Regions from separate parts of the Alteromonas sp. 4NH20-0104 genome, predicted to be linked through region 2. Evidence: riboswitches for the same ligand, from Rfam matches in the RefSeq annotation. Region 2 holds a riboswitch; the other holds the start of a gene.

The links. Region 2 has a riboswitch for cyclic di-GMP ahead of AC27IB_RS01670 (AAA family ATPase). Riboswitches for the same ligand answer to the same signal wherever they lie in the genome.
Region 1: another riboswitch for cyclic di-GMP. It lies ahead of AC27IB_RS15605 (hypothetical protein); the one in region 2 lies ahead of AC27IB_RS01670 (AAA family ATPase).

The regions. Positions count from the first base shown of each region.
Region 1 covers NZ_BAAJLP010000022.1:31,577-36,679, reverse strand. Annotated here, with positions in the region: gene AC27IB_RS15615 (hypothetical protein) at 1-225, opposite strand, end outside; gene AC27IB_RS15610 (TonB-dependent receptor) at 237-2,300, opposite strand; TPP riboswitch at 2,357-2,457, opposite strand; gene AC27IB_RS15605 (hypothetical protein) at 2,603-3,277, opposite strand; cyclic di-GMP riboswitch class I at 3,324-3,404, opposite strand; gene AC27IB_RS15600 (helix-turn-helix domain-containing protein) at 3,555-5,103, shown strand, end outside.
Region 2 covers NZ_BAAJLP010000002.1:15,361-20,463, reverse strand. Annotated here, with positions in the region: gene AC27IB_RS01685 (M20/M25/M40 family metallo-hydrolase) at 1-93, opposite strand, end outside; gene AC27IB_RS01680 (putative quinol monooxygenase) at 274-621, shown strand; gene AC27IB_RS01675 (glutathione peroxidase) at 1,078-1,824, opposite strand; cyclic di-GMP riboswitch class I at 2,080-2,163, shown strand; gene AC27IB_RS01670 (AAA family ATPase) at 2,268-2,963, shown strand; gene AC27IB_RS01665 (replication protein RepA) at 2,923-3,225, shown strand; gene AC27IB_RS01660 (tetratricopeptide repeat-containing diguanylate cyclase) at 3,375-5,103, shown strand, end outside.

The DNA of each region.
Region 1 (5,103 bases), on a different contig from region 2:
AAATTTAGCCACAAACACGGCCTGACCCACTTCTTCATGGGTTCGCTGCATTTCAACGCCCAGAATTTGCAGGACCTCAGTGTAATCTCCCTGCACCTGGGTGCTGGTAGAACAGGTGGTCACTGTCAGGTTTTGGTAACTGTTAAGACGTGCGATAAAAGCTTTTATCGGCGTCAGGTACTCATTCACCAATGGGTACAGCGATAACTCAACCATCACTTGCATAGTCTGCTCTCCTAAAACTGATACCGAACCGTGACACCGGTTTGACGACCATTACCTAATTGAAAGTACGGCTCGTCAAATTCGTAAAAATCGCGGGGATCGTTACTGAATCCGCCAAATCCGCGGGTATAGTAGGTTTCATCAAACGCGTTGTTGATCCACAGCTGTGTTTCCCAGTTCTCCATTCGCCAGCTTAGCTGGGTATGCACTAAGGTGCGCGAAGGTGCGGTCACATCATGACCATCAGAAAAGCGATAACGATCGGCAAAATCCACTTCAACATTCCAGCGCAGTGACTCGTTGAAATCCAGTTGGCTGAGTAAATTGGCGGTGAAATCAGGTGCCTGAGCCTGCTGCTGTTCTGTCACAGTGGTCCCGTCAGCGCGGGTATAATCTTCAAAATAGGCATCCAGATATCCCCCCGAGAAACTCACGCTCCAGTTGTCAGTTGCCTGGTAGCTAAGCTCTACCTCAACGCCCTGGTTAGTACCTAAATCGGCGTTACTGATAATATCAATAAACTCTGCAGAGCCGTCATCCCGGTATTGCAGTTCATAATCACTGACCTGCGTGTCTTGCCGTTTCATTACAAACACGGCTACCCGGGACGTTAACTGGTCGGTCAGCCGGCCTTTCATGCCAATTTCGTAGTTCCAGTTGTACTCTTCGTCATAAAAACGGTTGTCGATAGTCACGTTCTGGTCGGGGTTAATCCCCGCCCCTTTATACCCTCGCGAGATACTGGCATAAACAAGCTGCTGGCCAAGCTGGTAACTCAGTGCCAGCTTGCCGCCTAGCATGGTCGAGTCGTGATCACCATTAAGACCGGCATTGTCACCATAAGAGAAATCGTAATTTTCCGCACGTAAAGCAAAGGTCAGCAATAAGTCATTGGTTAACTGGCTTTCCAGCTGACCGTAAACAGCCTGAGTAATGGGCTGATACTGACTGACAAAATCGCCATCGGCATAAGTGTACTGACGAAGTAAATCTTCCTTATTATTCTTAACCCGCGTGCCGACAACCCAGGAGGTCGTGTCGTTAAACAAACGCCATTGATCGCCGCTGACGAAGCGTAACTCCACGGTGTTAGTCTCTACATCGCGGTAATAAGCATCGAAAGAAGTGTAACCCCACGGATGAAAACCATCATAGGTCCAGTCTTCGTCATACGCATAACCAATATTATGGCTGGCGTGAGTGACTATAAAGTGCAGGTCGCCGCCTTCCAGTCTGGTAAGTAAATTGGCACTGATAGCATGAGTTTGCTGACGGTCGAAACCGGGCTCGTCAGACAATGTTTCCCGGGTGTTATCCAGTGAAAAAGCATCAAAGCCATTGTCGATATCGTACCAGCGATAATTAACGGTTAACGATACTTCATCGCTGTAGTCGTAGCTCGCCGCTAACCGAATAGCACTTTCGTCAATATTGTTGGTATCGTCGCGGTTCAGGAAGGTATTGCGCACAAAGCCGTCGCTCTGGTTGTGCACCAACGCGCCGCGAATGGCCAGGTTATCAGACACGGCAACGCTCTTGCCGGCTTCCACACCATAGCTGCTCTTAGTGGCGGCAGTAAACTGCACATAATCAGCATTGTGGTCATCGGCCGGGGTCGATTTAATTAACACGGCACCAGCCAGTGCACCGGTGCCGAATACCGTGGCCTGGGGGCCTCGGAAGATTTCAACTTGCTGGGTGTCAAATAACAATGCCGCAGCGCCAAGTCCGGTAAAGTCAAAATCATCAACCATAATACTGACGGACGGATTGATTGGCTCGGCATACTGACTGCGCTCACCAATGCCTCGAATTTGCACGAAGCGGCCACGTGAGGCTCCGGTGGAAAAATTGACGTTAGGCGCAATGCGCAGTAAGTCTTCAATGTGCACAGCCTGGCGGCTTTGAATACGTGCATTATCAATAATGGAGGCACTGGCGCTCAGCTGAGCGAGCGCTCGCTGATGAAAATCACCGTATACGGTAACTTTTTCGATGTCACTTTGCTCAGCGGCTAAGGCGCTGGCGGATAAACTCAATAGAGATAAAGAAAATAATGCTTTAGGTAAACTCATACTGGATCTCTTGTGCAATGATGTCCAAAAGATCCGGCTTTTAACGGCAGGTGATCAGGCTTGATTGTAACCATCCCTACGCCGGTATTATCCGGATCAGGTTTAAGGGTTCCCACGCGGTGGATCTCAGCCGTTTCCGGCACCCCTTGGCGAATGCATTGTTAATGCGCGATGGAGTCTACCAAGACTTAAAAGATTTGCAACTGTTTAACTGATTGTTGCAGCAAGGTATTTAGCAGCAGAAATAAGAACGCCCACCGTGACGTGGTGGGCGTTACTTAATTGCTCCCGGATAAAGAGCTTTATACAGACCGGCGGTGACGACGCCAGCCTGTTATGCCGAGTCCGAGTACTGCCAGCGACAAAGCGGTTGGCGCGCTAACCTCAGACAACGTCATATCTCTAAAACGTACTTGCGTGTTGCCACACTCATTATCACAGTCGTTAACCAGCACGATGTGGGTAAAGCTACCACTCAGGTAGTTATCCAGATCGATCGAGAAACGCTGCCAGCGATCGTTGGTGTAAGAAAAGTCATCCAGACCCCAGTTCTGTGTACCAATCAGATTAAACGACTGGCTGGAAACCGCATCAGTCTGACCACCGGAGAAATCAGCAAAGAACAAACCGCCGATTTCAGGTAGTGACGTTGGCTCACCTCGGTCTAGACCACCATCACCTCTGCGCTGGAACAACCGGAATTTGAAATCCAGCGTATAGTTTGTCAGCGAGTCGTCCAGATTAACTGAATCAATGCCGAACGTATCTTCCAAATCAATAGCAAACCAGGAATCTGAATAGATTCGAATCGCCCCATTGTTTTGTACGAAATAATCACTGTCGACGTTGTTCTGACGGCTCATCCCTTCAAAGGTTGCCGCATCAAAGTCCACATCGTAATTGATAACACCAGCGTTGGCAGAGGCTGCCATACCGCAGGCGACGATTACTGAACATAATTTTCTGGCCAACTTCATGTTTTAATCCTTAACTACTAATCAATACGTAAAAACTGTACTGACTCTGAGTAACCCGGCCACCTTTGGAACTCAAAGGCCCGTGGCTTTCCGTCCTTGCTTCACAACAAGTTTGGCTTTGTGCATCATCAAACTTCGGGATTAATGGTAACGCAGCAGAAAAATCAAAATAGGACACATTTTATCGAACTATAGGACAATTTTGTCCGAGCCGACTTAACAGCCGGGCAAAAGTCGTTATTATGGTGAAAGAATTGAAAGGGATACAATAACTGTTATGTCTGTTACCTACACAGGAACGTTTTGGTCAGCCGTTACGCGGGCGTTATTATCACTGCGCCGGGATAAAGCACTGACCACAGAAGAAGAAGCTACAGCACTCTCTGCCCTCGGCGATATTGAAAGCGGTGAATACCCGGTTTCAGCCCTAAGCGACAAACTCGCGCTTCTGTGTAAAACCGATTCACCAGAACGGATTGGGCAATCTTTACTGGGCTATCTCGATTTTAACAAAATGGGCACCTTCCATTGTTTTTTGTCGATGGCCCGCGATATAAACGCCGCACTGGATGCATTGCATACCTTTGACACCCCTTTATTTGAAGCCTCTGAACAGATCCAAATCAGTAAAACCGACACCCGGGTAACTCTGACCCTTAAAGCCGGGATACTGCCCGAAATGGAACCTTTTGTTATTGCGTTCTTATTAGCGTTGTTCCGCCACCTTGCCGGCCGAAATTTCGATTTCGATCACATTGCACTGGTGCACAACCATCCGGTGTGGTTTTTAGAGTCAGTCAGCCAGGCTCGTTACAGCGATCAGCAACCTGCATTGCAGGTTACCTTCGATGCTCAGTGGTTATCCACCCCGTCTTTTTTTTACAGCCCGAAACTGCAACTGGTACTGGTTAAAAACTTGCAACCTGCCGGTGAAGGCGGATTTAAACAGGATTTAGTCGATGCGTTTAAACAGTTTGATACCCCGGCCAGAATTCGCTCTGAAGCGGTTGGTGAACTGTTGGGCATGTCTGAGTCGGTGTTTCGACGCAAACTCAAACAGGAGAAGCTGTCTTTCAGCGCCCTGCTAAAATCGCATATTCACGAACGCAGCATAAACGGCCTGCTAAGCGGTGAAAAGGTTGATGTGCTGGCCGAACGGCTCGGCTTTTCCGACCGCCGCTCATTCGATCGCAGTTTCAAAGAATTCACCGGAATCAGTCCCGGTCAGTTACGCCAGGTGGGCAGTCGGTTACGTTTTCAGCGCGGAAACCAGGCACTCATTGAAGTGACCGAAAACCTCCCTCCGCTGCCGGAAACCATCAGTCATATTGTAAATCTAACGGATGAGCAGCTTACAGTTAGCCGGCTGGTAACATTAATAGAACCGGATCCGGTATTTCTGGCACATATTATCGGCAAAGCCAGCAAAGCCTTATACGGTTCAGTACCGCAGTCCCTTGAACAGGCTATCGGTCGTAACCTGGGCGTTAACAATGTCAGAAATCTCGCCGTTTTATTTGCCGCCCAGCAATACCTGACAGTACAAAGCGTTCATCCGAATATCGAGCGATTGATAGATGCCATGCTGTTAAGTAACGCCTTGTTTGAGCGCTTATATGCAGCTGAATACAGCAACGACGATAAAGCCCTGGTCGCCCAACTCATTCTGTTTGGCCCGCTGGCACTGTTATTAATATTTCATACCGAACATCTCGATGCGTCGCTGTTTTTCGAACAATGGCAAAAGGCCTCGGGGTTTGACGAATTCCAGTCGGGTCTGGCGGCCGAGCATAACCTTTGCCTGTATGGCGCTTCATCGCTTTTGC
Region 2 (5,103 bases):
CTGCTGCTCATTGCCAGATAGCGCCGCCGTGGTTGTTAGCGAGAACATCAGACTGGTAGCGCAGGTAAGTGTTGTCAGAAAAGAAGGTTTCAAAGTGTTTGCCCCTGAAGTGTTGTGTTTTTTCTACTATGGCAAAAACCATTGACGATAACGAGGGGAATAACGATAAAAGGCCAGTAAAAACAGATTGCAGGTAAGCTTTTGACTTCAGGAACAGAATCGCCATACTGAGACTAGTAAAAAAACAAAGTCCACGCCTGTTAAGGATTTCTCATGTCAAAGAAAGTGTATTGTAGCGCCCAGTTTTTACCCAAACCCGGCAAAGAAAAAGCCCTGTTTAAAGTACTCCAGAGCCTCGAGCCGAACACGCTAAGAGAAGATGGCTGTATTCAGTATATCGTGACCCGCCATATCACAAGCCCATTCGCCGAAGGCAACAGTTTTCCCATTGCGTTTAATGAAATATGGGCCGATATGGCCAGCTTTGAAGCTCACTGTCAGCGTCAGGAAATCAGCGATTTCTTTAATACTTATTGTCAGGCCGAAGACGGCCTGGCTGAAGACTGGAATGTGTGTATTTATACCGATGAGCCTGAGGACTTCGACGCCCCGCAGCTGTAACTAAGTTTTTGAGTAAAGAAGCCATCTTCTAACGAAGTTGGCTTTGCGTTAAGCCCCTATAAAGGTGGCTTTGTTTACATCGAAGAAAGAACAATAATTGTGCCCTTCTTCAGTGTTGTCATCGTCACTGGCATACATGGCGAACCAGAAGAAGCATCATGGATGAGGATTCAGTCGATGCGGCACAGGGATGTGCCGTCATTGACGGTCTGGTTTGCTCTGCCAGGGACGATGACGCTTTTCACTGATGAGGGCTGCGGGGAGTCCAGAGTGGTTCACGGTCACCGGGTCGCACAACACCCTTTGGTCGCGGTCGGCGACTCCGACAACAATCTGTGAACATCCTTGTTTCCTAGCTTATATCTAGACGGGCAAAGCCCTACCTCGAAAGATAACCACCTACTGAAAACAAAAAAACTCGCCGATTGGCGAGTTTTTTATCATCTTAATACGGCCCTATTCAGCAAAATAGGCTTCCAGATCGTCGCTGCCGCCAATGTGCTTACCACCAATAAATACCTGTGGCACTGTGTCGCGACCGCTGATGGCTTTCAATGTAGTCAGCGTAGCGCCTTGCCCCATAACGATTTCTTCGTATTTAAAACCTTTGTTCTGTAGCAGTGCTTTGGCTTTCGCGCAGTACGGGCAACCCGGTTTGGTAATAATAGAAACCGGCTCCAGTTTCACTGCATTAGGCGCAATGTAGGACAGCATGGTATCAGCGTCTGATACCTCAAACGGGTCGCCGGGCTTGTTCGGTTCGATGAACATTTTTTCCACTACACCGTCTTTCACCAGCATAGAGTAACGCCAGCTGCGCTTGCCAAAGCCTAAATCCGCTTTATCCACCAGCATGCCCATGCCGTCGGTAAATTCACCATTACCATCGGGCACCAGAGACACATTGTCCGACTCCTGATCCGCTGCCCAGGCGTTCATGACAAAGGTGTCGTTCACTGAGATACACACGATTTCATCTACGCCTTGGTCTTTAAATGTGTCGGCCAGTTCGTTATAACGTGGCAGGTGAGTCGACGAACAAGTCGGCGTAAAAGCGCCAGGCAGAGAAAATACCACCACGGTTTTACCGCCGAAAATATCGTCGGTAGTGCGATTGATCCACTGCTCACCTTCCCGAATGGCAAAGGTCACATCAGGTACTTTTTTTCCTTCAAAAGAAGGCTTATCAATGGGGTGTGTCATTATATTCTCCTTAACAGTTTCAATAAGTATAACCCTAACCGTGCAGAGAACCAGCGGTAAATACCTATCGCCACAATCAAAATAAACGATTAAAAAATCACTACGAAATCACAATAAAAGATTACACTCCACATTTAGGGTATGGACTTCAATCCCTGAATATAAATTTCAATGCCTGCGGACAATGGATGCAGCTCCTCTCATACTTTATGATTTGTTCAGGAATTAAGGGGTGCTTACAAGCATTCCCGTAGTATATGAAAAAGGCAAAACACTTCGAAAGAGTGTGACGCAAAGCCTCCGGTCTACGTCTAAGGATAAGATAGCGGGGTTACCGAACACTGTGCAGTGACGTTGGATTGCTTCCCCCGGCACGCCGGCATTGCTGACAGTCAGTTCACTTTTTTATTACGTAATTGCGATTACTTAATGAGGATTGAACAATGATGATATTAGTTGGTGGCGAAAAAGGTGGTAGTGGAAAAAGCTGTCTGGCCCAGAACATCGCCGTATATTTACGCTGTGAGAAAAAAGCCAGCGTTCTGATGGTGGACTGCGACCCCCAGCGCACCACTTCAGACTGGGCACAAGAGCGCAGCAGCAATGAGGAGTTGCCGTCAATTACCTGTATCCAACTCTACGGTAAAATTCGCAACGAACTGTTAAGTTTGAAAGCTCGCTACGATTATGTGGTTATCGATTGTGGCGGCCAGGACAATCTGGCGCTGCGCTCTTCAATGGCTGTGGCCGACCATATTTTAATTCCGCTACGTCCGAAACGCCGCGACCTGAAAACCGTTCCCCATATGGAAGACATATTGTCGACGTGTAAAATGGTCAACCCACGAATGAATGCCGCTTTTGTTATTACTCAGTGTCCCTCTTTGCCCTCGCTGGCTTCGCGGATCCTGGAAGCCAAGGAAGTGTGTCGTTCGTTTGAAGTCCCTGTTTTAAACTCCGTGACCTTTAGCCGCAACATGTATGACGACTCGGAAGAGTCAGGCCGCTCGGTGCTGGAAAGTGAAGCCGATGGTAAAGCTGCGGTCGAAATACGCAGCATCATTGAAGAGTTACTGGCCCGAGGTAAAGGGGAACAAAATGAGTCTGATAAACCTTTCTCGCTCTACGCCGCCAGTTAGGCGTACAGCCAGTAAAAATGTCAGTGCGGAGGAGTTTATCCAGGACGCACTGCAATATGCCAGTGGTGTGGTCGTGCCCATTTCTGCCGCCGCAGAAAAGCAAATCAGTGAACCTCACCATGAGCCAATGCGCAGAGCAACGTTTACGCTGACCCAGGAATGCATTGAACAGCTGCAGCAGTTATCAGCACAAAGCGGTATTGCCAAATCAAAATTGATCAGGCTTTGGATTAAGCGACACGCCAATCTCGATTTTGATTAAGTGTAAGAAAACACACTCACGCTATTGATTATTTTTTAAACGAACCTCAGAATAACAACATAACAAAAGAGTGTACTTTAGTATAAATACGACATGACAGCGCAGTAATGGAGTCGCGCGTCTTACGTCACAGGGCGGTGTAGAAAGTAATGATGTTAAACCGTGTTGGCCTGTTGGTGACTTTACTGTGCTGTTCTGTACCCGGATTAGCGCACTCAGTGCGTCACGTTTCGATGGATGAACACTCGTTCTATGCCAGCGGCTTTAACGTTGAGAAGCTGGTAAACCAGGGCAACACTCAGGAAGCCGAACGCCAGATACTTAAACAGTTAGAATTATCCCAGTCAGAACAAGATGAGCGGGCTGCGGCAAACGGCTCCCATGCCATCGGCCATATTTCACTGATCAAAAATAATTATCCGCTGGCCCTGAGGCAGTTCCAGAGTTCGCTCGACTTTTTTAAAGCGGCCAGAGAGCCCCTCGGTATGGCCGGCTTGTACACTGATATTGGCAGAACTTACCGAATGATGGGACTTTATCAGTCCGCTTTAGGTTATTTTAATCTCGCCAAAGATATCTATCATCAGCAAGGCCGTTATGATGGTATCGCTCTGCAACAGCTGGAAGTGGGTATTTCATTGCGACAGCTGGGCCAGTTTGAGAGTGCACTGAGTCAGTTGGAACGCGCATTGCCATTGTTACGTCAGGAGAACAATAACCAGGCCACGGCCTCCACATTGATGCAGATTGCCCGGGTATACAGTGAAATTGCTCAAAATGACGAAGCCATGCTGTATTTGCAGGAAGCAGCGGTTCTCATTGACACACTGCAAATCAAAACACTGCAGGCAGAACTGGATTATCATCTTGGTCAGGTCAATATCCAGATGGGCCATTATGCGAATGCCCGTCGCCACCTCGAACAAAGCAGAGCACAATTCACCCAGTTAGAAGCACAGTGCGATGTCACCAAAATTGACACCAGTCTGGGCAACATTCTGATATACCAAAACCAGTCTGAAGCCGGTATTACTCTGTTGGAGTCAAAGCTACAACAAGCCACCTCGTATAATTGTACAACCCTGCTTACTGATTTGCATTTAACCTTGGCTCAGGCTTATCTTGGCAACGATCAAAAGGCATTAAAACGCCATCTTGAACAGGGTCTTCAACAAGCTATTGAACGGGGTGAATTACTCACTCAGGCGCGGTTTGAGGCGGTTAAAATGCAGATGCATGAGCAGTCCGGTGATTATCAGTCTGCCTTAGGTGCGCTTAAACGCCAGCAACAGCTGGAAAAGCAAAGCCTCGAGCAGCGCCGCTCGCTGGCACTGCTATACCTGCAATCACAACTTGATGTGGAACGTCAGGCTCAGTCACTGGAACTACTCAATAAAAACCAGGCCATTCAGCTCGCCAAAGCTGAACAACAGGAACTGGAAGTGCGTATGCTTTATGCATCGTTGTTTGCGGTGACCTTACTGGTATTTTTAATCTGGAGTCGGTTTAACCACAGTCAACGCTCACGCTTTTTAAAACGTGAAGTGCGTCGTCGTACTCAGGAACTGGAGTCTAAGAATGCCGAACTGGAAAACGCCTACATTGCCCTTGAAAGGGCCAGTCTTATGGATCCACTTACTGGTTTGTACAACCGACAATACCTGAATAACCAGTTACCACAGGAAATTAATCGCGCCCAGCAAGCTTATCTGTTGTCCCACGAGACTAACCTTGAAAACAGCCCCTCAGATATGCTTTGTTTTCTGTTGGATATCGATAACTTTAAACGGATTAATGACACCTACGGTCATATGGCAGGTGACAGGATTCTGACCGAGCTGGCCAAGGTAATGCGTTCTGTGTTCCGTCCTTCTGACA